Regions from separate parts of the Alteromonas sp. ABV4_150 genome, predicted to be linked through region 1. Evidence: predicted binding sites of a transcription regulator. Region 1 holds the regulator's gene; each other region holds the start of a gene.
The links. Region 1 encodes FliA, which starts transcription of late flagellar genes. Its sites were predicted from a motif close to CTAAAGNTNNNNNNNNNNNNGCCGATA; they were not measured.

Region 1 (10,007 bases):
ATTAATCGCTTTCTCGACGCCAGTGCGGCATTTGTACGTTTATCAAACATAGTAGGAATGATTAGGGTGTCAAAAGACTTATCTAACGAACGCCCCATGATTTCCATAGTACGAATCATTCTATCCAAGCCTTTAAGGGCCAGATACTCTGTCTGAGTCGGAACAATTACCTTATCGCAAGCCGCCAGCGCATTGACCATTAACACGCCCAAAACAGGAGGGCAGTCGATGATAGCAAAATCAAATTCATCGGATATCTTTGCGAGTGCTTTTTTTAACACTAAACCCATACCCTGTTCGCTGCCCATTGTTCTGTCTAAGGTTGCCAGAGCCATGGTCGCTGGTAGCACATATAAATTGTCGAGTTTTGTAGGACTGAGACAGTCCATTACTTTATCGGCAGTAATCTGATTAGAATTAATAAAAATGTCGTAAACAGAATGACTTGTCGCCTCTGCATCAATACCAAAGTAATAACTGAGCGATGCGTGAGGATCAGTGTCAATCATAAGCACTCGTTTGCCCTTTTGAGCAAGCAAGCCGCCAAGGCTTACGGTTGTAGTAGTTTTACCTACTCCGCCTTTTTGATTTGCCACAGTCCACACTTTCATAATTACTGTTCCATTACAGTTCAAACTGCTATCGCATTTCGGTTTGAACGCAACTGCTCATATCGTCAATATTGATATTTTTACTGGATATATTAGCCACAGCGACAGCTTGAGGCATTCCGTAAACCACACATGAGTCTTGATCTTGCGCCCAAATAGTCGCGCCTTTATCTCTGAGTAACCGACACCCTTCTCTTCCGTCAGCACCCATTCCCGTTAAGATAATACCAAGTACGTCGCCTCCATAGACTTTAGCTAATGAGCTAAACGTCAGGTCAACGCTTGGCTTGTAACTCACCTTATCAGATTGGCTGGCATCAACGATAGAAATTCGCTTATTGCTGCCAATTGTTTCAAGCAGCATCTGCTTTCCTCCAGGAGCAAGGTAGGCATGTCCAGGCATTAAGAGATCGCCATGCTCTGCTTCTTTTACTTTAATTTTACAATTGCTATCTAAACGCTGTGCAAATGCAGTAGTAAAAGTTCCGGGCATATGCTGCACTAACAATATAGGGTAAGGGAATTCTGCCGGCAGGGGGGAAAGCAATTTTTGCAGTGCAACCGGCCCTCCCGTGGACGCCCCTACCGCTAAACATTCGTACTTTTTCCCGGTTGCTCTTACCGAAGAAACAGTAGGTTGCTTATCAGCATCTTTGTGACCAGATAGCAACCCCGATGTTTTGAAAAAAGCTTGCTTTGGCGCGTTGTCAGGCAGTTTTCGAGTTTCCATTGTGCGAAGAGAAGGACGCTTTACACCTAGCCCTCTTCGCGCTATTAACCTAACTTTAGTGCAAAGTAAGCGCGAAGCATCTTTCCTGTCTTGCGCAATATCTTCGAACTTCTTTGGTAAAAAATCGAGGGCGCCGGCTTCTAGTGCGTCAAGCGTAGCCTGTGCGCCATGGTGCGTTAGCGAGGAAAACATCAAAATTGGCGTTGGACGTTTATCCATAATAACCTTAACGGCTGAAATACCATCCATAACTGGCATTTCAACGTCCATGGTTATTACATCTGGTTTAAGTGCTTCCGCTTTGTTTAATGCATCTTGCCCATTTCTCGCTTCTCCAACAACTTCAAGCTCTCTATCGCCATCGAGAATTTCTCGTACTCGACGGCGATAAAAGGTCGAGTCGTCGACGACTAGGACTTTAAAGACCATGGATTATCATTCCTGTTAATTCATCGCCTTACTTGATTGGTTTACGCGCGTACCGTTTTAGCAGGCTCGGAACATCTAAAATTAATGCAATACCACCGTCTGAAGTAATTGTCGCACCAGCCATACCAGGTGTACCTTGTAGCAATGCGTCAAGGGGCTTAATAACTACTTCTTCTTGGCCTATCAGCGCGTCAACGACAAACCCTACTTGCTGCGTACCAATTTGCACCACAACTACGTGCCCCTTTTCTTTATCGATGTTTTTGGGGCCTCGGATCAACCATTCGCCAAGGAAGAACAATGGAATTGCTTTTGAACGAACTATCATTGTGAGCTGGCCATCCACCGTATTGGTCTTCTTGATGTCCATATTTATTATTTCGTTCACCGCACCTAATGGTAACGCAAAGGTCTGTTTCCCCACAACAATCATTAATGTAGGTAAAATTGCTAGCGTTAGCGGTACTTTGATATCTAATCGCGTGCCTTTGCCAAGTTGCGAATCGATATTGACGGTACCGTTTAGTTGATTAATTTTGGTTTTAACCACATCCATGCCAACGCCGCGACCTGAAATGTCACTAATTTCAGTCTTCGTTGAGAAGCCTGGCGCAAAAATAAGGTTAAACGCTTCAACATCTGACATTCGTGCGGCTGCATCCGCATCTAATACGCCACGACTAATAGCTATCTCTTTTAGCTTCTCCGCATCCATACCCTTACCGTCGTCCTCGATAGTAAGAAGAATATGATCGCCTTCTTGAGATGCTGATAGCTGAACCGTACCCATGCGAGGCTTACCAGCGGCCGCGCGGTCATCTGGCATTTCTATTCCGTGGTCGACAGAGTTTCTAACCAAATGCACAAGCGGGTCGGCCAATGCTTCAACCAAGTTTTTATCTAAATCCGTTTCTTCACCTACAAGCTCTAAGGTAATCTCTTTCTTTAAGCTTCTGGCTAGGTCACGTACAACGCGAGGAAAACGCCCGAAAACTTTCTTAATGGGCTGCATGCGGGTTTTCATTACCGCACCTTGCAAGTCACCCGTCACTACATCTAGATTAGCAATGGCTTTCGACATGCTTTCGTCGTTGCTGTTGATACCCAAGCTTATCAGTCTGTTTCTAACCAGAACTAGCTCGCCGACCATGTTCATAATCTGATCTAAGCGTTTGGTGTCTACACGTACCGTCGTCTCGGCAGGCGGTGGAGCAGGAGCTCCTTTCTTATCATCTTTCTTGGCAGCCGTTTTTGGCGTAGATGCTGTGCTAGCTTTCGCTGGGCTCGCCGCACTGGATGCAGGCTTCACCTCAGGCGCAGAACTAGGGGTTGCTTGCTTTGCCTTCTGAACAGCTTCGGTGGCCGCTTTATCTACAGGAGGTTCAGGTGCCGTTGCAGCAGAGCCTTGTTTAGTAGGCCCTTGACCGGAGCCGTGGAGTTGGTCTAGCAGCGCCTCAAACTCATCGTCGGTGATTTCTTCATCACCTGCACCGGTTGCTGGAGCTGATGCCGGTGCAGCCACGGGAGCACTCTTTTCTTCCCCTCCAAACTGGCCTTTTCCGTGGAGGTCATCTAAAAGCGCTTCAAACTCTTCATCTGTGATGTCATCACTATCTGAGCTCGCCGCGGGAGCTGTTTCTTGAGCTGATTTGGCTGTAGCTGGTTCCGGTTTTACCGACGCAGACTTCCCTGGGGCACCACCGCCATGGAGCTCATCGAGAAGAGCCTCAAATTCATCCTCAGTAATTTCGTCGATACCACCGTCACTCTCACTGGAAGTTGACGCTGAAGGAGCAGGTTCCTCTATAACTAACTCCGGTTCTTCTTCAACAACCTCGGGGTCAGCCACAGGCCCATTAGCGTTTTCAAAAATGTTTTCATCTGGAGATTCAGGGCGACTTAGTTTGTGTAGCAAGTCGACAAGATGTGCATCTGCTGGCTCTAGCGGCTCTTGTGCTTTTACTCGTTCAAACATTTCAACTACCACATCAGTGGCTTGCAAAATGATATCCATTAACTCAGGCGTTAGCGTTCGTTGGCCATTGCGCATAACGTCAAAGACGTTTTCAGCACCGTGACAAATTTCAACTAACTCAGTAAGAGAAAGGAAACCTGCTCCCCCCTTTACTGTGTGATAGCCGCGAAAAATTGCGTTAAGCAAATCCGCATCTTCAGGATTGTTCTCAAGATCAACGAGCTGTTCTTGTAATTGTTCAAGTATCTCTCCAGCTTCAACTAGAAAGTCCTGTAATATTTCCTCGTCAACATCAAACGACATGCACCCGCTCCCCTAAAAACCTAAGCTAGACAGAAGATCATCTACATCATCTTGACCTGAAACGACGTCATCTCGTTTTTCAGCATCAATAATTGGGCCTTCCGCCTCTACACCATCAACCTTATCGGCCTTAACGCTAGATGGTTTAGTTTGTTCTGCACCGTCACGCTCGCCAAACATAGTCAACATGTTTACAAGGCTGTCTTCTACCTCTTTAACCAGGTCTATAACGCGGCGAATAACTTGCCCAGTTAAATCTTGATAACCTTGTGCCATCAAAACTTCAGTAAGTAACTGTGTAAGTTTAGCTGACTGATTCGAACCGTCTTCCAGCAATTCGTCTAAATCTGCGCATAATGCCTTAAACTCACCCAGTTCAATCTGACGGTTCATCAGCTTTTTCCACTCTGGCATTACCTTTTCGATTCGCTGTGAAAGCAATTCAGCTATCGGCATACTCGCTTCGACGGCATCCATAGTAGTATTAGCAGCTTTTTCAGTTTCTTCAATAACGTAGGTAAGGCGGGACTGTGCATCAGGAATATCATCTGTGGCTAGATTTTTGATGCGATCGTCTATTTGGAAGTTATTCAATGCGTCGTGAAGTTGACGCGTTAACTTTCCTACTTCAGCAAACAACTCAACATTTTCTTTCATTGAGACGGCTTCAAGTAGAGCGTTAGCTGAAGTCTTGTCACCCTCTTCAAGATAAGTGACAAGCTGCTTTGCTTCTTCTAACGATATTGGAACGTTTACATTCGTTGACATCCAGTAAACCTCATTTATCTGTTGAGCGTCTGGATCAACCTAAACGTTCGAATATTTTATCTAATTTTTCTTTTAACGTTGCTGCGGTGAAAGGTTTAACGACGTAGCCGTTAACACCTGCTTGCGCGGCGGCTACAATTTGTTCTTTCTTCGCTTCAGCGGTAACCATAAGCACAGGCAAGTGCTTAAGCTTATCATCTGCCCTGATTGCGCGTAGTAAATCTATGCCCTGCATGCCAGGCATATTCCAATCAGTAACTACGAAATCAAAATCACCTTGTTGTAACATTGGCAATGCAGTGCTGCCGTCATCCGCTTCCTGAATGTTGGCAAAACCCAAGTCTTTGAGTAGGTTTTTGATGATACGTCTCATGGTTGAAAAGTCATCGACCACGAGAATTTTCATGCTTTTATCCAAAATAGCCTCCACTGAGGGGTTAATTGTTATTAATTTCTATTCTTCGTCAGCTTGCCACGACTTCATTCGTGATTTGAGTTTTAACATGGCTTGACTGTGAATTTGACTGACTCTCGACTCGCTTACGTCAAGAACCTCGCCTATTTCTCTTAAGTTTAGTTCTTCATCGTAATAAAGTGAAAGAACAATCGCTTCTCGCTCGGGTAATGTCGTTATTGCATGGGCCAACGCTTTTTGAAAAGCCCCCTGCATCAAATCTTCCAGCGGTGCATCACTACCTCTGGTTTGCTCTGTGGTGATCACATCTTCCGACACCCCCAAATCTTCAATGCCCACCAACTTCCCGGCATTGACTTCATTGAGCATCTGGTGATAATCCTGCAAGCTCACATTCAGCTTCTCAGCAATATCAGCATCTCTTGCGTCGCGCCCAGTTTCACTTTCTACCTGAGATATCGCCTCAGTAATCGCGCGACCATTGCGGTGAACAGAACGAGGTGTCCAATCACCTTTGCGTATTTCATCAAGCATTGCGCCGCGAATACGGATGCCCGCGAAGGTTTCAAAGCTTGCGCCTTTTGACCCGTCAAAATTTCGCGCGGCCTCAAGCAACCCAATCATGCCAGATTGGATAAGGTCATCAACAAGTACACTTGCAGGCAGTCGCGCCATCAAATGGTGCGCAATACGCTTAACCAGAGGCGCATGCCTTTCGACTAACTGCGATTTATCTGTTTGCTGTTGATAAGCGGCTGCCTTACTGTTCAACGTTGACTTCCTACGGCTTTTTCTGCAACTAATTGTTCAATAAAAAACTCTAAATGGCCACCGGGCTGCGCTGGAATAGGCCAAGTAAGTGCCCTGCTTGCCAACTTTGTTATAGCTACAGCGGCAGGAGAGCCTGGAAAAGCATCAACAATAGCGGTTTGCTTGCGCACTGCTTTGCGAATGTTCTCATCAAACGGCACCGTTGCCACTAATTCTAGTGCAACATCAAGAAAACGCCCTGTCACTTTGCTTAATTTACTAAATAACTCCTGACCTTCCCGCACATCGCGAACCATATTGGCCACAACTTTAAAGCGAAAAACACCGTGTTCCCGGTTAAGTATTTTTATCAGTGCGTATGCATCTGTTAATGACGTAGGCTCATCACAAACCACGACCATGATATCTTGGGATGCTTTAGAAAAGCTTAACACCATGTCTGAAATGCCGGCCGCAGTGTCGACAATTAATACGTCTATTTGAGAACGCAGTTCGCTAAACGCTCTTATTAAGCCTGCGTGCTGCGTAGGTGAGAGCTCTGCCATTGACTGGGTACCAGAGGTGGCAGGAGCAATCTTAATACCATGGGGACCGGTTACTAAAACCTCGTCTAACGTGCACTCACCAGAGAGAACGTGAGATAGGTTTTTCTCGACTCGCAGGCCTAACATCACATCTACATTTGCAAGGCCAAGGTCCGCGTCAAGAACCATTACACGTTTGCCCTGCTTCGCCATGGCGATAGCGGTGTTAAGTGTAATGTTTGTTTTACCTACGCCACCCTTACCACCAGTGACGGCGATTACTTTGATTAACCGTGATTGCTTCATTTTTCTTAAGCTACTCGCTTGATCGTCAATCATACTGCTTATGCTGTTTTAATTGCGTTGTTGCCACTAGTATGATTCAAACCGTACTTTTTATAAAGCTTTGCAGCAGCGGAAACTAAAGATTTCGCTTCTGCAATCTTAATGTCTTCAGGCACTTTTTGGCCATCGGTGACATAACTAACCGGTAGTTGATATTCAACCGCTGCACTAAGCACCTCTCCTAAAGAGTAGCACTCATCTAACTTTGTGAAAATACAGCCACTTAGTTCAATATCATCATACGCTTGAATGATTCTCTGCAAAGCAGGATATTGCGTATTAGCTTGCGCTACCAAATATTTTTTAACTTTTGGCATTTGTCCGTTATCAAACTGCTTAATTTGTTTAATTAATCGACTGTCTCGTTGACTAAATCCAGCCGTATCAATCAATACTAGTCGCTTATGACGAAGTTGGAACAATAAATCTGCAAGTTCTTCACTAGTTTGCGCTTTTCGCACAGTACAGCCAATAATTTTTCCGTATGTTGCTAGCTGCTCATAGGCTGCAATTCTATACGTATCAATGGTTATCATAGCCACCGACTCTGCACCGTATTTCTGCGCGTAGCGAGCGGCTAACTTTGCAACAGTGGTTGTTTTACCTGTACCTGTAGGCCCGACTAATGCAACGGCACCTTGTGAGCTAAGTATATCGTTTCCGGTAACATTTATGCGATTAGCCAATAGGTTAAGAAGATATACCCATGCGTCACGTTCGTTGTAATGAGCAGGTGTATAGCTAATGAGCTGTGTTGCAAGTGCACTACTTAAGCCCATATCGGTTAATCGAGTGACCAGGTATTGATGAACAGGTTTTTGACGTTTGTTCTTCGCTTCCATCAAGTCGGCCACTTGATATTGCAACACATCGCGAAGCGAGGCTAATTCTTCTTTGATTTGAGCTAGTTCAGCAGACTGAGATGCAGGTGTCTCTCCCATGCTTGAAGCTTGATGCTCGGGGAAAGCGTGTTGATTTTTACTATCTTCAACAGGTGATTGCGTCTCTATATCGTCAATGAAGGCTTCTGAAAAGTCTAAGTGTGATGCTATTTCATTGGCGTGCTTAGCGTTAGCTGACATAGGTTGATCTGGCTGAAGAGTATTCGTTGTCTGCGCTTTTCCACCATGCTGCTTTTCCAGCAATGCTTTTAAGCTGTCAGGGCCGTCGTCGCCAATAATTTCACTTAAGCTAGGCACGGCCTTTTGACCTGGTGTTTTAGCTGCAGCTTGTGGAGCCGCCTTTGGCGTGAAAAGCTTAGCTTCAGGCTCTTTGTCGTAGGCTGCTACAAGCTCGATACCGTCAGCGACTTTGCGATTTGACATGATCACAGCATCACTGCCTAACTCAGCTTTAACTTGGCTTAGCGCCTCACGCATATCTTTGCCGAAGAAACGTCTAATTTTCATTGCAACCTCTCCAATCACCCAGTGTCAGATTATTGACCGACCGAACTGACTATTTTTATTTGTTTGTCGTCAGGCACTTCTTGGTATGAAAGAACATGCAGCCCAACAACAGAATACTTTAAGAAGCGAGACAGAACCGGTCGTAGCATGCCTGAGGTAAGGAGTACTGCAGGTTCTCCTTCTAACTCTTGCTGCTGACTGGCTTGCTGCAATGATTTTTGCAGCTTGTCTGCCAGACCTGGTTCGATACCAGCACCGTCTTCGCCACCTGCTTGAAGGGACTGGTGCAACATCTGTTCCAACTCTGGCGCCAAGGTTATGACAGGTATCTCTTTTGCACCCTGAGTAATTTCTTGAACGATAAGACGCTTAAGTGCTATACGCACTGCAGACACTAGTACATCTGGGTCTTGGCTTCGTGTGCCGTATTCACTAAGAGTCTGAACTATGGTGCGCATATCGCGAATAGGCACACCTTCAAATAGCAAGGTTTGCAGCACTTTCACAACTGTACTAAGCGGCAGAATATCGGGCACCAAACCTTCAACCAATTTAGGGTGCTGTTTAGCCAGCATATCTAGAAGCTGTTGCGCCTCTTCATGCCCAAGTAACTGATAGGCGTTATTGGAAAGTAACTGACTTAGGTGAGTTGCAACAACCGTGGCGGCATCAACAACCGTGTACCCAAGCGTTTGCGCGTGCTCGCGCTTATTAGGCTTAATCCACACCGCATCTAGTCCGAAAGCAGGGTCTTTAGTAGCGCGCCCTTCTAGCTTTCCGAACACTTGCCCTGGGTTAATGGCAAGCTCTTCGTCGTGACTAATAACCGAATCGCCAATAGTGACGCCGAGCATAGCGATGGTGTAAGTATTGGGCTCTAAGTCTAAATTATCGCGGATATGAACTGGTGGAATAAGGAATCCAAGCTCTTGGGAAAGCTTTTTACGCACCCCTTTAATGCGTGTTAACAACTCGCCACCTTGAGACTTGTCTACAAGAGGAATTAAACGATACCCCACTTCTAGACCGATTGTATCGACTTGCTGGACATCGTCCCAGCCCAGCTCTTTAACTTCAGGGGCCACGGTTTCATCTTTTGATATATTCTCAGGCACTTGAGGCTCTGCGGCTTTTTTCTTCGCCTGAACCGACTGCCAGTAAGCAAAGCCTGCAATCAGGAAGGAAAAACCCAAAAATGCGATATGAGGCATACCAGGGATAATACCCATAACAAACAAAACGCCTGAAGCAATATAAAGCGCCTGATTATTGCCTAGCTGACCACGGATTTCTTTACCCATTTCTTGAGTTTCGTTCTCACGAGTCACGATAATGGCTGTTGCTACTGAAAGTAGTAATGAAGGTATCTGCGCCACCAAACCATCACCAATGGTCAAAATGGTGTAGATTTCTATAGCGTTACCAAATGAAAGGCCGTGTTGAATCATGCCAATAAAGAGACCACCGACAATATTAATAAGCATGATGAACAGGCCCGCAACTGCATCACCTTTTACAAACTTTGATGCACCGTCCATCGACCCGTAAAAGTCAGCCTCTGCGGTTATTTCTTCGCGACGCTGACGCGCTTGATCTTGGTCGATATAGCCTGCATTTAGATCTGCGTCAATTGCCATTTGCTTACCTGGCATAGCATCCAAGGTAAAGCGAGCACTTACTTCTGATATGCGTCCAGCGCCAGCTGTAACTACTTTAAAGTTGATAAT
Region 2 (10,007 bases), 140 kb from region 1:
CTTCGGCTTGTGGTTTACCTCGAAAGCACATCTCAATTTGGCTATGATAAGCACGTCATATTTTTGCTCAAGCAAATAAACAAAAATATAAAAATAATCCACGGAGAACACATGTCCCGATTGAATAACATCGCTAGGAATCTAGCGTTTGGTGCACTAGTAAGTGCATGCAGTTTCGGTGTTTTTGCTGAAACTTCCCCCATTACTGACGAGCAAAAGAAAAATGCCGAGACGCTAATTCAAAAAGCGCTGAAAAGTAACTTAGGCTATAGCATCGTAGAATCACTCACTACAGAGATAGGCCCACGCCTTGGCGGTTCAGAAGCAGAAAAGCGCGCCAGAGATTGGGGTGTTAAGGTAGGAAAGAACCTTGGGTTTGATAAAGTGAGCATTGAAGAGTTTACCATGCCCTTCTGGGACAGGGGTCACTTACATATTTCACTTACTGAGCCATACATGCAGCCCCTTTACGGTACCGCGTTAGGTGGAGCGGCTCCTTCAGAGAGCGAGATCAACGCTGACATCGTGTATTTCAGGGATATTCATGCACTAACCGCAGTTAAAAACGGCGCGCTGAAAGGCAAAATTGCGTTTGTCGATGGCGACGCCATGGTAAAAAGCCAAACGGGTGCAGGCTATGGTCAAGCGAATCAGCGCCGCCGTATTGGTTGGCAACATGCGCAACGCGGTGGTGCTGAAGCCTTAGTTGTACGTTCGGTAGGCTCAGACTCTCATCGCTTCCCTCACTCTGGCATGATGAGCTCAGACGGTGATGAGTGGGCTGATATCCCAGTAGTTGCTATTTCTAACCCCGACGCAGATCATTTACGACGCCTACATAATTTAGGCAAACCACTGTCGTTATCGCTCCATTCTGAGTCAAAGTGGAAAGGCGAAGTAAACAGCGGCAACGTAATACTGGATTTAGTCGGTAGTGAAAAGCCTGAAGAGATTGTGCTCATTGGTGGTCACTTAGATAGCTGGGACCTCGGCACTGGCGCTGTAGATGACGGTGCGGGCGTTGCTATTACCACAGCGGCAGCCGCATTAATTGCATCACTGCCTGAACGCCCTAAACGCACCATTCGTGTAGTTATGTTTGGCGCTGAAGAAGTAGGCTTGTTAGGCGCGTTTGCTTATGCAAAACAGCATGAAAAGAACCTTGCTAACCACGTACTTGCTACAGAGTCTGATTTTGGTGCGCAAACAATTTGGCAACTTGTGTCCAATGTGAACCCTGAAGCAACAGCGCTGGTAGATGAAATCGCAAAATTCCTGTCCCCGCTAGGTATAATTCGCGGTGGTTCAGACGTTGCTGGTGGCGGCCCCGACATTATACCGCTAGCAGCGAAAGGCGTACCTACTATTCGGTTAAATCAAAACGGACGAGATTATTTCGATCTTCATCACACGCCTGATGACACATTAGATAAAATTAACCCTGATGAACTGGCGCAAAACATTGCAGCTTATGCAGCAAGCATATACCTGTTAGCAGATTCAGACGTCGACTTAAAAGCCAAACAATAACCACAGGTTACTTCTATAATGACGTTGGTTAGTACACACCCGTACTAGCCAATGCTTTTCTTGTAACAGCACACCTTTATTTACAGCGCTTAATACATACGACGCAGTTGCACGACTGAACACGCAAGACCTATAACCTTTTAGCCTTTTAGCCTTTTAGCCTTTTAGCCTTTTAGCCTTTTAGCCTTTTAGCATCATTATTGACTATACAGCGATAAAGTCTCTTAAGCGCTTGTTATTAAGCACGAAAGCATAGAATGGGTAGTTAGAACTTAATTAGCTCTCTTGAATAAGCTGATCAATAAATCGCTTTGCTTCTTGTCTTGATGATAACTGAACATGTCGGTAGGTATTCGCATGTTTAAAGGCAACAGCAGTTTTATTTATAGAGATATTTGAAATTAACGCACCTGGAATAAGGCTGTTAATGGTAGAGATAGAGTTTTGAAATTGCATATTAAATACTTCTTTATTGATATTGTTTGTTTTGAATTCCTCGCAGGTTGGGTTAAGAAATCTAAAAACGAAAATTAGGCTCTTTTCACATTTTATGTGAAAAAGAGCCCATCTTTGCGGGTTACTTCAGATAAGAGAAATAACCCTAAGCTTGCTTACAGGTCTTAAAGAACTGTTACGTTAGCAGCTTGTGGGCCTTTTTGGCCTTGCTCAACTTCAAAGCTAACCGCTTGACCTTCAGCAAGAGTCTTGAAGCCGTCAGAAGTGATTGAACGGAAGTGTACGAATACGTCTTTGCCACCAGCTTCAGGAGTAATGAAACCGAAACCTTTTTCTTCGTTAAACCACTTAACTGTACCGTTTACAGAATTAGACATAATAATAACCTTTTAAAAAATTGATGTAATGGTGGAAGCCACCGAATAGCAATAGACATAACTAAGCTAGTAAAGCAGTTGTATATCTATCTAGCACTTCAATTTGAAGGTATAAAGAAAGGTACAGCGCAGTATTAGGTAAAGCATAAAACATATCTAGAGCGGGCGAGACAGTACAGGTTATTGACCGCGATGTCCAACTATTTCGGGATTATTTTTTAAGCATTGCAATGCGATCTAATTACGCCTCCCACAATGAATACGTATGTTTGTATAACGCCAATACCAGCTAAGTTAATCTTATTCTTTTTTCGCTAGGTTTTAATTATGACAGATATGTATTTGTTATCGGGTAAAACCGCCATTGTGACAGGTGGCGGCAAGGGGCTGGGTAAAACTATAACTCACTTTCTATTAGAAGCAGGAATGAAAGTAGCTATCTGCGGACGCACTGAAGAAACGATAACCAAGACAGTTAAACAGTTAGATGCGCTATTCCCCGGTAAAGTCATTGGGGCAAAATGTGATGTATCAAAGAGTGATGAAGTCGCAAGTTTCGTAAAAGAAGTTAAAAATACATTTGGCGAACTTCACGTTCTTATCAATAACAGTGGGTTTGGTAAAGAAACGCTCATCTGGGAAACCAGTGAAGACGATTGGGACGAAGTGATGGATACCAATGTAAAAGGTTCCTTCCTTATGTGTAAGCAAGTGGTGCCCCATATGATTGAAAATCGAGAAGGTTACATTATTAATATTGCCTCTCAGGCGGCACTAAATGGATATGCCAATGCGGGCGTTTATTGCGCGTCGAAATTCGCATTGGTGGGATTTGGTAAAGCTCTTCAAGAGGAAGTGCGACCTTATGGCATTCACGTTCACTCGCTCAACCCTGCGCTAATTCAGTCACAGAAAACAGGATCAGAGAAAGTAGACAAGGGGCTGATTCAAAACGAAGACTTAGGCAAAATGGTGGTTTATCTGTTAAGCCAACCACGTAGACTTAAAATTGATAATATCGGCATGTGGGGTTTTTAATACGTTTAAGTGGAATTGTAAAACTGTCTTAAAGCGTTAACATTTCCCCATTATCATGGTGCGTTGTTTGTGTATATCAATGAATGTGCTCTGTATGAGTGGAGTTCTGGATACATGTGGCAACTGCAAACGCGCACTTACAATGCAGTGTACCATCGGGTAATTCTGATGGTTCAAATAGGAAATAGTTATGCGAATGCTTCACACCATGCTTCGAGTTGAAAACTTAGAGGCTTCACTTCACTTTTACACCTCATTGATGGGCATGCACCTTCTCAGACAATCAGAAAACAAAGAGTATGAGTACACCCTCGCTTTTGTAGGATACGGAGAAGAGACCGATAGCACTGTGTTAGAGCTTACCTATAACTGGGGTGACAACACCTATGATAAGGGTAACGCGTACGGCCACATCGCCATTGAAGTAGACGACATCTATCAGTTTTGCGAAAACTTAGAAGCAAATGGCGCTGAGGTGTATCGTAAACCCGGCCCTGTAAAAGGTGGCTCTACCGTCATCGCTTTTGTACGCGATCCAGATGGGTATGCCATAGAACTTATTCAAAATAAGTCTATTTCACTATAGCAGCACGACGTCGCCAATATCTTCTAAGCGCTTGTAACGTAAGCTTTCTGTGAAATGTACGGCATAAATAAGATGGCGATAAAAGTAAACACATGGAGTGGCAGTCACATGCTAGGTAACCGCTTATTATTTTCTTTAAACTGGGTAAGCAAGGGTATAGCGGGTTCGTCGAACCAGCTCAAGCTGCTATTAAAGGGCAATGCTAGGTTGCGCAATAGATACACGACTAGATTGGCATCGTTACTACCTGCTTTGGTGGTGCTATTTACAGGTGCCCTTGCCTCTGTGAGTGCGTTTGCAGCTGATGCTACGAATAGTAAAACCTCGCACGCTGAAGCAGAACATACCACTAGTGAAAAACTGCATTTTACCGTTATCGCCCATCGCGGTGCTTCTGGCTATTTGCCGGAGCACACCCTAGAAGGCAGCCACGCTAGCGTTCTCGCTGCGTCCTGACTTTATAGAGCAGGATGTTGTTATAACCAAAGATGACATTCCGGTGGTACTACACGACATTCACTTAGAGACAGTCACTAATGTAGAAGATATTTTTCCAGCACGTCACCGAAAGGACGGACGCTATTACGCCCGTGACTTCACCCTCGAAGAGCTTCGAGCATTGCGGGTACATGAGCGTGCCAACAGTGATGGCAAACAAGTTTTTAAAAGTAGGTACCGCGGCTCCCAGGCTAATTTTAAAGTGGCCACGTTAAGTGAACACTTTGAGCTAATCAGCGAGCTTAATCGCCAATTCGGCACGTCTGTAGGCGTATATCCAGAAGTAAAGTCCCCTGCTTTTCACATTGCTGAAGGTGTTGATGCCAGTAAGATGGTTATCGACACATTAAATAACTACGGATTTGCGGGTGAGAGTGGCAATAGCTACCTGCAGTGCTTTGACTTTAACGAAGTAAAGCGCATTCGTGAAACCCTTGGCTATAAGGGCAAAGTGGTAATGCTGATTGGCGAGAACGATTGGGGTGAAAGCGACACCGACTACGATTGGCTGCGTACGCAAGAAGGCATGAAGCAAGTTGCGACGTACGCGAACGGAGTAGGCCCTTGGTTAGGCCATTTAATGGATAATGAGGCGATGGCTAAAGGGGAAATAAAGGCAGCTAGCTGGGTTAAGTACGCCCACGATAACAAGCTAACCATTCATCCCTACACTTATCGTCAGGATGCCCTTCCGACGGGCATGACTGGAGAACAAACTTTGGACGCATTACACAAGGTCGTGAAGGCTGATGGCGTATTCACCGACCACTTAGTGCCTGTATTAACCTGGCGAGACAAACCAAACTAACGCAACCTCACCGGGTTTGAGGCGCTTGAGCAAGGGCCTAAGACTTAGATAATCGCACCACTACGCGTCTGTTTTGCGCGCGGCTTTCTCGCGTATCGTTAGGCGCGATATGACGTTTTTCACCGTGCCCAGTCAGCTGGATCCTATCTTCAGGTACACCTAGCGTAGTTAGATAGCTTTTTACTTCATTAGCCCGTCGAATAGACAATTGTTCATTGTTGTAACGGCCACCGTAACTGTCCGTGTATCCATCAAGAAGCACAAGCTCCAATTCGCTGTCTTCTTTTAAATATTCGCCAATCATAGTTAAACGCTTTTGTGAATACTTAGTAAGTTCGGTGCTGTTATTCTGATAAGACAATACGGTGTAAGCAATGTCATCAAAACTAAAAGGAAGCAGGTTCGACACGCACTTAACAAAGTCGCGATACACGCCTGAGAAGTTGCTTGCGTTTAATGCCACGCTCACCTGGTCATATTTGTTATACCAGTCTTGATAGTAAATCGTGGGCCAAAAGCCTTTTTCTAATTCAGATAGCATGGTCCATGCTGCATCTTGTGGCAGGTCGCCATTGTACTGCTTGCGAATAGTCATATCCGCAATGGTCTTTGGCGCTACACCGGGCATCCATTTCGGTGGGACAGAGTAAACCGCAGCTACACCAAACTTGCTTGGCAACAAATACATGTCCAATTCAAATTCCATGTTCAGCTGCTTCGAAGCTGAACTTGTGAACATGGCTTCGCCGTAACCGGGCAATTCGTGATTAAGTGTACATTGCAGGCGCGTGTCAGTATCAATACGCCAGTTGGAGCTTTCTATGGTTGCAGAATATTGCCGCATGGCAGCATGGGATGACAATGACCCCACCATCCCCAATAAAGCGATATATTTTAATTTCAACACCATTTCGACACCATAACGAAAGTCACACTAATATTGATGTAGGCCTTAGATACGCCCACCACTTATCAAGCGCCATGAATCGTACTCAATCTTCCTAACCCGCAAACTGAGTTTTTAAAAAATTCATGATTAATATAATTATCGTCCAAAGTGTAGAAAAGTTTAGCGCTTAATACCATCACCGTTTCGTACTATTATCACTTTCATCCTACGCGGTTTTTAAATTGAAACTAGCAACTCGAAGATATCCTTGCGATAATTCTGTTTTCCATAAGTTTCGCAGGTAGGTGCGCATGTAAGCGGCCAACCAGTTTCTGCAATCTAGTCTTACAAGAGTGTTTATGTCTGCCAATCCGCCCCTTCTTTGCCAGCGCTTTCGAGGTTATTTTCCCGTTGTTATCGACGTTGAAACAGCCGGATTTAACGCAAGTACTGACGCCTTATTAGAGTTAGCTGCGGTTACTGTGAAAATGGATGAAAACGGAATACTGCATCCTGATCAAACCTTTCACTACCACATAGATCCGTTCGAGGGTGCTAACCTTGAGCCCGCGGCGTTAGAATTTAATGGCATTGATCCAAATTGCGCATTACGAGGTGCTATTGAGGAAAGCGAAGCCATGAAGGATTTATGTAAAGGCATTCGCAAAGCACAGAAAAATGCAGACTGTCAGCGTTCTGTTATCGTTGCTCATAACGCAACGTTTGACCAAAGCTTCGTTAATGCGGCGATTGAGCGCTGCAATATAAAGCGCACGCCCTTTCATCCATTTGTTTCCTTTGATACCACCAGCCTAGCGGGCCTTGCTCTTGGTCAAACTGTACTGGTAAAAGCATGTCGAGCGGCGGGTATATCGTTTGACCAAAATGAAGCACATAGCGCCCTTTACGATGCACAAAAAACCACCGAACTATTTTGCTATATGGTAAATCGCTATAAGGCGTTAGGTGGTTGGCCAGTAGAAAATCAAGAATAGTTTTTTCAATAAACGCCATAAACAAAAACAGCGCCAAAAGGCGCTGTTTTTCTATTATCTTTTAACAGGTTTGCTTATAGCTTATCTGCTTCTTCAGATAGGTATTTAGCTACACCTTCAGGTGATGCGTCCATACCAGATTTACCTTCAGTCCAACCTGCTGGGCAAACTTCGCCATGCTCTTCGTGGAACGCTAGTGCATCAACCATGCGAAGCATTTCGTCAACGTTACGGCCAAGTGGAAGGTCGTTTACTACCTGGTGGCGTACCATACCTTCTTCGTCGATTAGGAATGAACCACGGAAAGCTACACCATCTTCCGGGTGCTCAACATCGTATGCTTGGCAGATGTCGTGTTTCACGTCAGCAACAAGAGTGTATTTAACTGGACCAATACCACCTTGGTTTACCGGGGTATTTCTCCAGGCATTGTGTGAAAATTGAGAGTCGATTGAAACACCAATTACTTCAACACCGCGCTTTTTAAACTCGTCGAAACGCTTGTCAAAAGCGATAAGCTCTGACGGGCATACAAAGGTAAAATCTAGTGGGTAGAAGAATACAACCGCTTTTTTGCCCTTAATAGCTTCACTTAGTGTGAAAGAATCTACGATTTCACCACTACCAAGTACCGCAGCTGCAGTAAAATCAGGTGCCGGACGGCCAACTAATACACTCATGAGTCTCTCCATTTATATTTGGATTGTAATAATAAAGGTGATTACATTGCGCAATCACTTTGATGAGAAATTTCCTACCCAGAAAATAGGTACGAATAGAGAAATAACAATGCTAAACAATGAGTTTTTTTACTGCTCCTACCAATAACTTGTCAGTATAAAGCGAAACTGCCCAGTCATTACCCAGTTCCGGTTCATTAAATCTGCCATTATCTACTTGCCAAAATAAAGAATAACAATTATTATCATTTACAGATTTATTTGGAGTACGTTTAATGTTTGTTTGCATGTGCTATGGGGTAACGGATAAAAGCATTCGCGCGGCGGTTGAAGAAAACGGCGTGGGAAATGTGCGTGAGTTACGTCAACATTTAGAACTGGGCTCACAGTGCGGTAAGTGCATCAGCATGGCGCAACAGATTATCGACCAAACCATTATTGATGAGTCGCTTTTTAAAGACGTAGGCTAACTAGCGCAACGTGACTCCAGACAAGCTTACCCTATCTATTAACTCGAAGTTTTATCCATCTTGGATGGTGCCTTTTAGCACCTTCTCCTTACTGCAAATCAGCTTCGTCAGAACTATTAGCTATTTAAAGCGATACTCCACACCAGCATAGTAAAACGCACCATTAATGCCGCCCGGAGATGTGGGTGGATAAAGCGCTCCAACCTCACCTTTAAACGGATTTTCATCCGGCAATGCATCAAATAGGTTTTGTGCACCAAAAGTAAGTTGAGTATCAGGCGACACTTTCCAAGCGAGTTGAGCGTCAAAAGTGGTTAGTGCACTGCCGTAGATATCTAAGCCTGCCGAAGCGTCAAGATGGTCCTCATAAAATTTACCATAGTAGTTTATACGCCAAGTGAAGGCCCACTCACCTCTTGACTGCTCTAACGTAATGCTCCCTCTATGAGCAGGAAGGTTGTCTTCTAACATACGTATTCGAGCCTCTGTTAAGTTGGGCAAAAGCGTTGTTTCCCCATCGCTTAACACCGGATACAGAGATACGCGTTCAACTTGCGTGTCTGTCCAGTTATAGGCAACTAACACAGAGTTTGACCAGTCACTTAACGCAAAATTGTAGTTTACAACTAAGTCGATACCCTGGGTTTTAGTATCAAAATCGTTGGTAAAATACTTAGCTGAATTGTATCGAGCTGCATCGGGGCGTCCTTGCGCAATAAGCGCATTAACGTCGTTATCGGTTAAAGGAATGGCCGATGTAGTACTGATGCGATCTGAAAGACGAATATTAAAATAGTCTAGCGTAGCAAAGAAATTCTCACTTGCTTGCATAACCAAGCCCAAGCTAAAGTTTACTGATTCTTCAGGCGTCAGCGGCGTGGCGCCAAGCTGCTGCGAGATAAGGTCGGTTGGCGGCAAGGTTGCTTGATCTTCCAAACCATTAATACCATAGGCAGTGGTCACGTTTATAACATTGCTTTGCCCCACAGTCGGTGCTTTAAAGCCCGTATTGACAGAACCTCGCAGTGCAAACATCTCGTTAAGTGTATAGCGTGTACTTAGCTTCCCATCAAATGTTGACCCGAAATCGCTGAAATGCTCTACCCGCGCTGCTAAACCAAACTGCCACGCTTCGGTTGCATAAAACTCCACATCAGCATACGCAGCCCAGTTGCTGCGACTCCAGTGACCAGCCGACTGAGGTTGATAACCTGGAAAACCGTTAGAGCCTATTGAGAAGCCTTCACTTAAGCCTATCGGTGGTTCTAAAGCAAAAGGGCCTGCAACATACGAGGCTTCATCGCCCGCTTTTTGGAAATAGGTCTCTTTTCTCCATTCAACCCCAGCAGCAATGCTCACAGGGTCCTCAAAAATAGTCTGGATAAGTTTCGTAAAGTCTAGGTTTAGTGTGCGTTCTACCTGCGATACTCCGCCTGGCGAAAAGGTCGTTGGGCTTTGCGGGCCAAGAGAAGGATTGACCGTATTTGATATAGTGTATTCAATATCGCTATAGCCCAAGGTGGCACTAATATCCATCGCCCACCCCTTAGGCAATTCATGCTTTATACCCATTGCAATAGAAGCATCGGTAATCGTTCCACCGAAGCGAGGAGTAAAACCACCAGGGAACCATTCATTGAAGGCAAAACAATTTGCTCCAAGTGAGGTCGTGTTATCTGC
Region 3 (10,007 bases), 1.1 Mb from region 1:
TGCGCATGTGTGTTGTAAAGAACTTAAGTAACTGAAAAGAATAAAGCAGCACAATGTCACAAGCGCTTCACTATTTACGTCTGCTATTTAATTGAAGTTATAAATAAGCGAATTTGCAGCAAATAACGTAGTTAACAAAAAAAGGATTAGTTATGCGTGTACTGGTAGTATTTATTTCTGTGATCTTTCTTGCTTCATGCAGTTCCAAACTGGCCTACAACAACTTGGATTGGTGGGTTTACTGGTACATGGACGACTATATCGAGCTTAAAGATGCACAAGAAGAAAAATTTGATGACTATCTTCAAAACTGGCTACGTTGGCACAAAACCTCAGAGCTTAAACGTTACCAAGCTCAACTCACCGATATTAAACGTCAAATCAAAGAAGGGCACTTAGATTCAAATACTGTCCTTGAGCATCTCGCAAACGCAAGAACGCATTGGGAAAGAGTGCGTGATGAAGTTAGCCCTGAATTAGCTGAAATAGCAAAAACGCTCGATGACGAGCAAGTCGTTACGCTTTTTGCCGCGCTTGAGAAAGATAATAAAGAGGAAGAAGAGGAGCGAAAAGAGGCGCTAGAAAAGTCTGAAGAAGAGCGGTTAGAAGATCGTATTGAGCGCATAGAGGAGACTGTAAGTGAACGCATAGGCAAGCTAACTAGCGAGCAAAAGCAGTTAGTGTCCACGTACGCGACCCAGTTTATTTCCACGGGGGGGGAATGGCTAACCTATCGCAGGAATATTCAAAACGCGGCACGAAAGCTATTTGTAACCCGTAAATTTAACGACAACTTCGAAGCAGAACTCGTTGACTTGATGCAAAACCCAGATAGCTATAAAAGTGATATTTACAAGCAAAGTAGCGCCCATAACATGACCGTTAGCGCTACGTTAATATCCGAACTTTTTACCACGCTAACAGACGAGCAGCGAGAGACCCTTGTCGAAAATATAGACGACCTGATTGATACCGTAGAGAACTTTAGAAACTAAATTTACTTTCTCAAAGTCAGTCCAGTGCTAGAGCAAAGCTAAATTAAGGTTAGACCTAAGCTTGGCCCAAAGATAAAGGGCTAGGCCAGGTTATATTAACTCATTTGGATTAGCTCATTGCTTATTGCCATCGCTGATCATCTTTCTAGCACGGGCGTCCGAATGTTTTATCATATCGCCTATCAGCGATGTCTCTGGCATATTTTTCCAGTACTTCTTCGGCATTTGATTTAACATCGCATTTGTCTTGATACGCGCAGGATTAAATATGTTGGCGTAATAGGTCAGCCAATATTTTTCAATGCGGTCATCGTCAGGCACTACGCTTGAATCGGGATTATCTTCTAAAACTAGTGTTTCGGTATCCCAATGAGCTGCGCGGTAGGGGGTTAAGATAGACCACCGCATATTCTTAAAACGGGTTTGGAAGAAGTTAAGTTTTATCTCTAGACTGAAATGCTCAGGTTCATACCAAGCGACAAAATGCTCGTGACCCTCTACCTTTATTTCTCTGAACCTCAAAAAGGCACTCATTTTGTAAGCATCACGTTTTACCGCTTTCGCCATAGCGAAAAGCTGCATAACATCGTCGTCAGTTTTTATTTGAATAAGTTGCTTATTTTCATAAACGACACGCCACAACACCCGGTAACATAGCGCAAATCGATTATGATCGTTATGGCACAGGGCGTACTTTAAAAGTATCAGTGTAGATTTAGGAATATTAAGGTTACTTTGCGGCCTCTTGTTTTTGCATTGATCGTCGTCACTGCCGAAGAGATCGTTTTGTACAGAATGAGCGTTCTGCCAAATAATATGTTCAGGGGGAATACGCTTGGCAATGCACTCTCGTGAGGCTTCCCGCCATTCATCAAAGCCAGGTATTGAAGTAATGGTAATGGTCTTCATATAAAACTACCTCTTAGACTACGGCTAAACTCAACTGCGTTAACTGCACAATCAAGCACTAAACAACTCAAACTGCTTAGGCTGTTTAAACTGAAGCTCGAAATTAGTACTGTCGAGTAAATGGATATCAGGAAAGTAATCCCCCACGCTAATAAAAGGCTTTAACTTTTTAATGGGAAGACGCATTTTAGTAAGGTCGACCCAGTTAAGCTTGGTATTACGCCTTATAGACAAAATCTTCTGTACCGTTCGGGCGCCAAGACCAGGAACGCGTAGCAGCATCTGTTTGTCAGCTTTGTTTAAATCAATAGGAAATAGATGACGGTTACGTAATGCCCATGCAAGTTTGGGATCGTAGTCCATATCTAACATGTCATCTTGCAAAATTTCATCTAAGCCGAAACCATAAAAGCGTAAGAGCCAGTCTGCCTGATACAGTCGGTGCTCTCGTATTAATGGTGCAGGTTTCAGCGGTAGAACTTCCGACGCATCAGGAATAGGGGAAAATGCCGAGTAATAAACACGACGAAGTTTTTGATCGCTATAAAGCTTAACGCTTGTTCCTAAAATGGTTTTATCATTTGACCCGTCAGCACCTATAATCATTTGCGTAGACTGCCCCCCAGGTGCAAAACGGGGAGGGCGCTTGCCTGAGAATGTCTTGTCTACTTTATGTTCTGCAATTTTTTCTTTCAGCGTATTCATCGAACCGTGAATATCACCGAGATCTTTTTCTGGTGCGTACTTGTTTAGCGATGATTGTGTAGGCATTTCCACATTAATACTAAGCCTGTCTGCATAAAGACCTGCTTCAGCTTGTAATTCTGGCGACGCATTCGGGATAGTTTTAAGGTGAATATATCCCTTAAACCCATGGTCAAGACGTAATGATTTCGCAATACGAACCATGCTTTCCATGGTGATATCGGGTGAACCCACAATCCCCGAGCTTAAAAACAATCCCTCAATGTAATTGCGCTTATAGAAATTTAGGGTTAAATCTACCGTTTCTTTAACTGTAAAGCGCGCCCGCTGAACATTGCTTGAAATCCTATTAATGCAATAATGACAATCATAGATACAGTAGTTTGTCATAAGGATCTTAAGCAGCGAAACACACCTTCCATCGGGTGTAAAACTATGGCATATACCCGAACCGCCGGTTAGTGAACCTATACCAGTCTTATCGGATTTCCCTGCTTGTCGTTTACCTGCCGAACCACTCGCGCAAGATGCGTCGTACTTAGCCGCATCGGAGAGAATTTCTAGTTTTTGGATCAGTCTGTCGTGCATCGCAGATTTAACTTTCCTATAAGTAATTACAGTCAAACAGCCTAGTAATTCTTTTAGAAACACGACTAAACGTGTTTTGTCATCTAGGCTGAGAGTTAAAATGTTATAGCATGTATATATATACAGTACAATTGCGTGTGGTAAATGAAGGTGAAGATTTAATGTTGGCGGGATTGTCCCGATTCAGGATTGACGCCGGTGAGTGACGGCGAAGACTATCTCGCTGTTAACCGATTAAAATAAGCTAAAGCTAAAGCTAAAATCCTATAAATTTAGATAGTTCATCTCTAATGTTGTCGTATTTTTCTTTATAGGCTGCTTTTAGAGGCATATCATCGATAAGCTTAAACAGTCGTTTACACTCGTTTACTAACTTCACATCGGCCTTATCTTCTTGTATGGCTATCTGAAGAAGACATTGAAGCAAGTTTAGCGCTACGCCTGTATTCACCGGGGCAAAACCTTGAGCGAGAGCAAATGAAGCTTTGGCGCGCTCATAGTCTTGCTGCTGATAGTGTTGAATACCCTCACGATTAAACTGCTGGTAGCTAGCTAGGCTTTTTTGTGCGCTTTGTGCTTGGGTCTCCAGCATCTTTGAACTGTTTTGGTCGAGTACCTCATCTCTAGCGCTAAGAATGGCGTTTAGCGCTAACGCGTCGTCAAATTCTCCGAGTTTGTACATAACGTTAATGCTATCTGGAATAAATGCAGTGGGTACCTCTGAGTATTTATCATCGAGTTGCGTTTGCGACTTGTTAAGATGACGCTTTGCATCGATAAGCTTTCCGTCAATCGCACTTATTCTTGCATTTATAATATTGCCAAAAATATCTACGTCGAAATCCCTATCCATTTTGTACAGGTACTCATCGAATTTACCCCGTTGTAACGTGAGTAACGCTTCTTGTTGATACTTATTACGCTGCTTTTTATCGTCCGCTGACTCAGCAACATCAAGCAAACTGCGTATCATGCCGCACCAATGTAAACTTTTCTTATGTACAGTGCGTTTTGATAGATCCCAAATTGCTTGGCTAGAGTTGGCTGCTAGCACTAAATCGTCATTTTCCCGGCCAATTTCACAAGCCTGAAAGTGGCGAGGTAAAGAGAACGGCGATAGTTTAATAGCCTCTTTAATTGAATCTAGGGCCTTTTCACCAGCTTCCAAGGCATGATGCGCTTGCGCAAGAATATCATGAGCATCAGCATTGAATCTGTTCCGTTTTAACGTTTTCTTGGCAATGGATATCGCTTTTTCATGTTCGTTCAACAGTAGATAGGTTCTTCCAATAGCTATCTGTGCCCATAGCACTGGCTTTCCGTCGATGTAATTTCTTAATACGTCCAGCGCCTTTCTAGGTTGAGCTATGCGCCAATAGAGCTCCACTAGCAATTGCTCACAATGACCTTTGTAATGACGAGGGGCTTCTAAAAGCGCTTCAATATGATCTATGGCGCTGTTGTATTCACCTTGATCTATCAAGCTGAACGCTTGATGAAGAAATTGTCTTTTTTGCCACGCACGAACAATTCGAGATTTTAACTGCACTTGTGAAAAAGGTTTTATAAGAAAGTCATCGGGACGACGCTCAATACTGCCAAGCACTACAGGGCGGGCGCTATCAGCACTGATAAGAACAAACACTGAAGTGGGGTTTATTAGCCTGCGCGTGCGCAACTCTTCTATCAGTTCATAGCCATTTTTGGTTTCAGCACCCAAATGTAAGTCGCAAATTACAATATCAAATTTGTGCTTTTTACACAGCGATACCGCTTGTTCAGCAGAAGACTTAGTCACGACATCAGACGCGCCCATTGAGTGCATTAGTCCTTTCAAAAGCAGAAGGAAAGGACGCTGGTCCTCAACAATCAATACTTGTTTGTTGCTAAATTGCATTTCGAATCCGTGAATAAACGCCCTATCATAATTTGAAAGTATATCTAACTTTAGAAAATAAGCTTAAGAAAAACATTATCTTGCCGACAACATACGTATACTTAAACAGCACTGTGTACGAATGTCATCAGATTTAGCCTCAGCAAGTGAACAGACAAAACTAGACCCCAGTATTTACTGGGAGCGAAGTGGTGTACTTGCTCGTGCTTCATCGCAGGGAGCATTGTTCTCGCTATACCTTGCAATGCAGCAACATAGCGTAGCTGAACCCTTTGAAATTGAAGCTGCAACGCCAGACGCTGACGCCCGAAATAGTATAGAGGCACAACTCGCGGCATTAAATCACTACAGACGCCCTTCATTATCTGCCAGTGAAAGCGAGTGGGTAGATATGCGTGTGCATTCAAATTTGGTTGCAACAGACTACGAAGGCGCACGCCTGCATCTTAGTATGAAACCCGAGCCGTTAGCTCAAACCGATGACGCAAAACGCATCCCGGATGACGTTGTAGATAACTGCAGTCTAGCGACGCAGAAACGATTAAAAAGGCAATATGACAACGCCATAAAAGAAGATAATACGTTACTTTACGATGTTATATCTTCGCAAGGCGAGCGTGATAACGGGAGCTACCCTAGTTTTTAACGCTCAGTTTTGTTATATTGCGCGCCGCATTTTTGCACTGGTCTTACGCTCCAATCAGCAAAGGTTAAAATATGTCTAAATATATTGTATGCGCAATGTATAAATTTGTTGCGCTTGAAAACTTTAAAGAAATCCGCCAGCCGCTTCTAGAAACTATGGAAGCAAATGGTATCAAAGGTACGCTTCTTCTTGCCCACGAAGGCATTAACGGTACAGTTTCTGGTACCCGTGAAGGTATTGACGCATTGCTTGCTTATCTGAACAGTGATGAACGTATCAATCCAATCTCTTACAAAGAATCACTTCACGACGAACAGCCGTTCTATCGCACAAAGGTGAAACTTAAAAAAGAAATCGTGACTATGGGCGTTGAAGGTATCGACCCTCGCCAAACCGTAGGCACTTACGTCAAGCCTAAAGATTGGAATGCGCTTATAAGCGATCCTGATGTAACCGTAATTGACACCCGAAACGGTTATGAAATAGAAATTGGCACTTTCAAGAACGCCATTGACCCTAAAACCGATACGTTCCGCGAATTTCCAGAATACGTAGAGAAAGAACTCGACCCGTCAAAAAATAAAAAAGTGGCCATGTTCTGTACCGGCGGTATTCGCTGTGAAAAGTCGACAGCGTATTTGAAAGAGCAGGGGTTTGAAGAGGTTTACCACTTAGAAGGCGGTATATTACAGTATCTTGAAGATGTGCCGAAAGAAGAGTCTATGTGGGAAGGCGACTGCTTTGTATTCGATAATCGCGTTGCGGTAAACCACGATCTTGAGAAGAGTCACTATGAGCAGTGCTACGCGTGTCGACTTCCTATTACCGAAGAAGACAAGCAAAGCGATAAGTATGAGCCAGGTGTAAGCTGTCCACACTGCTTCGGTACTCACACGGACGATCAAATTGCTCGCTTTAGAGAACGTGAAAAGCAGGTACAACTAGCGAAAGAGCGTCAGCAAGAACACGTTGGCACCGAAGCGCGTTTGACAATGGAACAAAAGCGTCAGGAAAAAGCAGAAGCTCAACGTTTACGCGCACTTAAAGCAAAAGAAAATCAGGCGTAGACAGTCAGAAAGAAGGGCGTTACACTCGTGGTTATTGCAGTTGAAATAAGGAATGCGAGTGAGCACTCAACTTTCAGAATCTAAAATTGAAGAAATTAGAAAGGACTTCAGCTTTTTTGATCGTGATGGCAATGGCCAAATCGATTTACCTGAGTTCATCGAGCTTCTAACCGTAATCTCACCAAAGACTAAAGCTAGCCACGTACAAGAAGGCTTTAAGCTTATCGATAGTAACGACGATGGTTACATCGACTTCGAAGAGTTTTTGGAGTGGTGGCAAGAAGGATGGTGGGAGTACTAAGTTTTACTTAGTAAACCATACCATCGCTAGGTTTTGTGTATGCTCTATTGAGTGTGTCTGAAAAGCTTATAGCTACGCAAACAGAAATCGTTAAAACGGGTGCTTTGAAAAGCACCCGTTTTTTTATGCCAGAGTTTTGCGCGCGCAAAAGTTGGTAAATTTAGGTTTACGAGTATATTGTTGGACGGCTGCTTTGAGCGTGAAGCAGACCTTGGCTCATTAAGATTTTAATGACACGAATGAGGTAATCAACGGTCATGCTACTAATAAAAATTGAATGGCTGCTTTAGCCGAATACCTATGACAAAGCTCCAACATAAAACTGATAATTCGAGACTAATTCTCCGTACTAGAAGAACACACTTCTGCAATGCTATCTAATTGATGCAATACCCCGCACTCTTTAACCTTCTTATCATGATCGCAAGCAGAACGAATTGAAATCAGTGTTTCTTGTAGTACTTTTAATTCAGCTATCCGATGTTCGATATCGTCAACATGCTTATCTATTGTAGTATTAACGTTTTCGCAGCTATTCTCTGGGTTTGCTCGGGTTTCCAGTACTAATTTAATTTCCTCGATTGTCATATCTAATGCGCGACATTGCTTTATAAACAATAACTGCTTCAGTGCATCTTCAGAGTAGCTTCGATAATTCGATGCCGTTCGCTCAGGTGCAGCCAATAGTGATTTACGCTCATAAAAACGAATTGTCTGAATACTTAACCCTGTCTTAGCTGCCAGAAGCCCAATTTTCATTTTAACTTGCCTAAAGCTTGACTCTATACCAAGTATAGAGTTTACACTCGCGTTATAGGTGAGTAAAGCGAGTGTTTTTATGAGTGGTTGTGGGTGCGAAATTGAGATAAAAGACCAAGAACAAAAGGCAGTTCTCTACTGGCTATTGGGCATCAATGCTGTGATGTTTATCATTGAAATGAGTGTAGGGTTACTCGCTGACTCAACAGCACTTATTGCAGACTCCCTTGATATGTTGGCTGACGCAGTCGTTTACGGTGTTGGTATATATGCAGTAGGGAAAACAATTGTTCACAAAGCCAATGCTGCAAAGGTAAGTGGATATTTTCAATTGGCATTAGGCCTATTAATTTTGTTTGACATAGCTCGTCGCGCAACCTTTGGAAGTGGGCCTGAATCTATGCTTATGATGGGCATGGGCGGTGTTGCACTTATCGCTAACGTTATATGTTTGGCGATAATCAGAAAACAAAAAAATGGCGAGGTGCATATGCGAGCAAGTTGGATATTCTCGGCAAACGACGTCATTGCAAACATAGGAGTGATATTGGCGGGTGTGATGGTTTATCTATTCGATACTCGTTGGCCTGATTTGGTCATAGGTTTTATTGTGTCTATCGTTGTGTTACGAGGCGCAGTCTTAATTCTAAAAGACGCCAGACAGGAATTCCGTGAAAACAGCTCGACGAATGGAGAGATCGTATGAATTTCACTCAAGCAGCAAAACCTTACATACTTCAAAAACTGAGCGCCGCGCATCAATCCCTTTCGAACAATGACAATAAAGCAGGATTTAAGGCCTTAGAGGATGCTCATGTCATCGGTCAGCACTCAACATACCACCACACACGAGTGCATTATGAAATGCTTAAATTTGGAATAGAACGCCGCGACCTTAAAGAGATATTTGGACAAATTTTTAGAATGCTAGGTGCGCTGACTAAAACTCCAATTGGCTTATTGCCTGAGGGCAATACTGGTGGGGCAAACGTGAGTCCATTCAAGTCAATGTCTATTTCACCCGAAAACAAAGCCATATTGGAAAAAATTAGAAATGCACAGTCATAACCATTCACACTCGCAAGAGAATTCAACCGACGCGTCTAAACGTATTGGATGGGCGTTTTTCTTAAATGTGGTGTTCACTGTTATTGAATTCATTGGTGGATGGCTTACCAACAGCACCGCTATTATGGCTGACGCAGTGCACGATTTGGGTGATAGTCTTTCCATTGGTACAGCGTGGGGATTAAACAAGCTTAGCGATAAAGATTCTAATCAAACATTCTCATACGGCTACAAAAGATTTTCCTTACTCGGTGCATTGATTAACGGTATTGTGCTGACGGTAGGCTCCATTTGGATATTGCTTGAAGCGATACCTCGTTTGGCTGAGCCTGAAATGCCCCAAGTTGAAGGGATGGTTTTATTGTCTATCTTTGGGATGGCAGTAAACGGCTTTGCGGCTTATAAACTGAGTGAGGGAGACTCATTAAATGAGCGAGTCCTCAACTGGCATTTGCTGGAAGATGTGCTTGGTTGGGTAGCAGTATTTATCGTGTCCATCGTCTTAATGTTTAAGCCTTGGCCTATTTTAGATCCAATCTTATCCATTGGCTTTACTTTGTTCATCCTTTTCAATGTGTTCCGCAATCTCAAAGAAACCCTAATGCTGTTTTTGCAAGCAACGCCCGATGAAGAACAGCTTTCAAAGATTCGAAGCGATTTACTGGCAAACGATAAGGTAAGTGATCTTCATCATTTTCATATTTGGTCTCTAGACGGTGAGCGTAACGTAATGACGGTCCATCTTGTTCTTGATGAAGATGTCAGTCTCGAGCACCTCCAATCACTCAAAGAAAACATACACAGTTCGTTAGAAAAGTATAAATTTGAACATACGACAGTTGAGCTGGAGTTTGCTAATGAACAATGTCGTGACGAAGTGAATTAGGCTTGGTAACCTTTCATACATGAAAAATCTAAAACGCATAAGTTACATCGTGATCTCGCTGATACTCTTTCAGTCGTTTTCTGCTGTGGCGAATTCGTTAGATTTTCATGCAATAGACATTCAGCACTTGCAACACGAGCATAAGCATTCTGAGCACGAGCAAGTGCAGTCTGAGCTGTCTGCCAA

Region 2: ACYX4M_RS12630 (flagellar protein MotY) is a predicted target of FliA. The motif match lies at 6,340-6,366, and genes of this name have one in related genera.
Region 3: ACYX4M_RS16540 (VC2046/SO_2500 family protein) is a predicted target of FliA. The motif match lies at 5,157-5,183, and genes of this name have one in related genera.

The regions. Positions count from the first base shown of each region.
Region 1 is NZ_CM149971.1:2,759,847-2,769,853, reverse strand. Features, by position in the region: gene ACYX4M_RS12035 (ParA family protein) at 1-611, opposite strand, end outside; gene ACYX4M_RS12030 (protein-glutamate methylesterase/protein-glutamine glutaminase) at 640-1,770, opposite strand; gene ACYX4M_RS12025 (chemotaxis protein CheA) at 1,799-4,048, opposite strand; gene ACYX4M_RS12020 (protein phosphatase CheZ) at 4,061-4,816, opposite strand; gene cheY (chemotaxis response regulator CheY) at 4,851-5,234, opposite strand; gene ACYX4M_RS12010 (RNA polymerase sigma factor FliA) at 5,271-6,002, opposite strand; gene ACYX4M_RS12005 (MinD/ParA family protein) at 5,999-6,865, opposite strand; gene flhF (flagellar biosynthesis protein FlhF) at 6,871-8,280, opposite strand; gene flhA (flagellar biosynthesis protein FlhA) at 8,310-10,007, opposite strand, start outside.
Region 2 is NZ_CM149971.1:2,895,626-2,905,632, reverse strand. Features, by position in the region: gene ACYX4M_RS12665 (M20/M25/M40 family metallo-hydrolase) at 112-1,530, shown strand; gene ACYX4M_RS12660 (hypothetical protein) at 1,807-1,986, opposite strand; gene cspE (transcription antiterminator/RNA stability regulator CspE) at 2,151-2,363, opposite strand; gene ACYX4M_RS12650 (SDR family oxidoreductase) at 2,691-3,401, shown strand; gene gloA (lactoylglutathione lyase) at 3,592-3,987, shown strand; gene ACYX4M_RS12640 (hypothetical protein) at 4,060-4,443, shown strand; gene glpQ (glycerophosphodiester phosphodiesterase) at 4,433-5,293, shown strand; gene ACYX4M_RS12630 (flagellar protein MotY) at 5,331-6,203, opposite strand; gene rnt (ribonuclease T) at 6,542-7,177, shown strand; gene ACYX4M_RS12620 (peroxiredoxin) at 7,252-7,857, opposite strand; gene ACYX4M_RS12615 (bacterioferritin-associated ferredoxin) at 8,133-8,327, shown strand; gene ACYX4M_RS12610 (TonB-dependent receptor domain-containing protein) at 8,448-10,007, opposite strand, start outside.
Region 3 is NZ_CM149971.1:3,814,843-3,824,849, forward strand. Features, by position in the region: gene ACYX4M_RS16520 (DUF6279 family lipoprotein) at 153-995, shown strand; gene ACYX4M_RS16525 (TIGR03915 family putative DNA repair protein) at 1,110-1,904, opposite strand; gene ACYX4M_RS16530 (putative DNA modification/repair radical SAM protein) at 1,956-3,197, opposite strand; gene ACYX4M_RS16535 (response regulator) at 3,454-5,094, opposite strand; gene ACYX4M_RS16540 (VC2046/SO_2500 family protein) at 5,216-5,740, shown strand; gene trhO (oxygen-dependent tRNA uridine(34) hydroxylase TrhO) at 5,812-6,807, shown strand; gene ACYX4M_RS16550 (EF-hand domain-containing protein) at 6,860-7,108, shown strand; gene cadR (Cd(II)/Pb(II)-responsive transcriptional regulator) at 7,445-7,867, opposite strand; gene ACYX4M_RS16560 (cation efflux transmembrane domain-containing protein) at 7,947-8,573, shown strand; gene ACYX4M_RS16565 (DUF3703 domain-containing protein) at 8,570-8,935, shown strand; gene ACYX4M_RS16570 (cation diffusion facilitator family transporter) at 8,922-9,821, shown strand; gene ACYX4M_RS16575 (hypothetical protein) at 9,841-10,007, shown strand, end outside.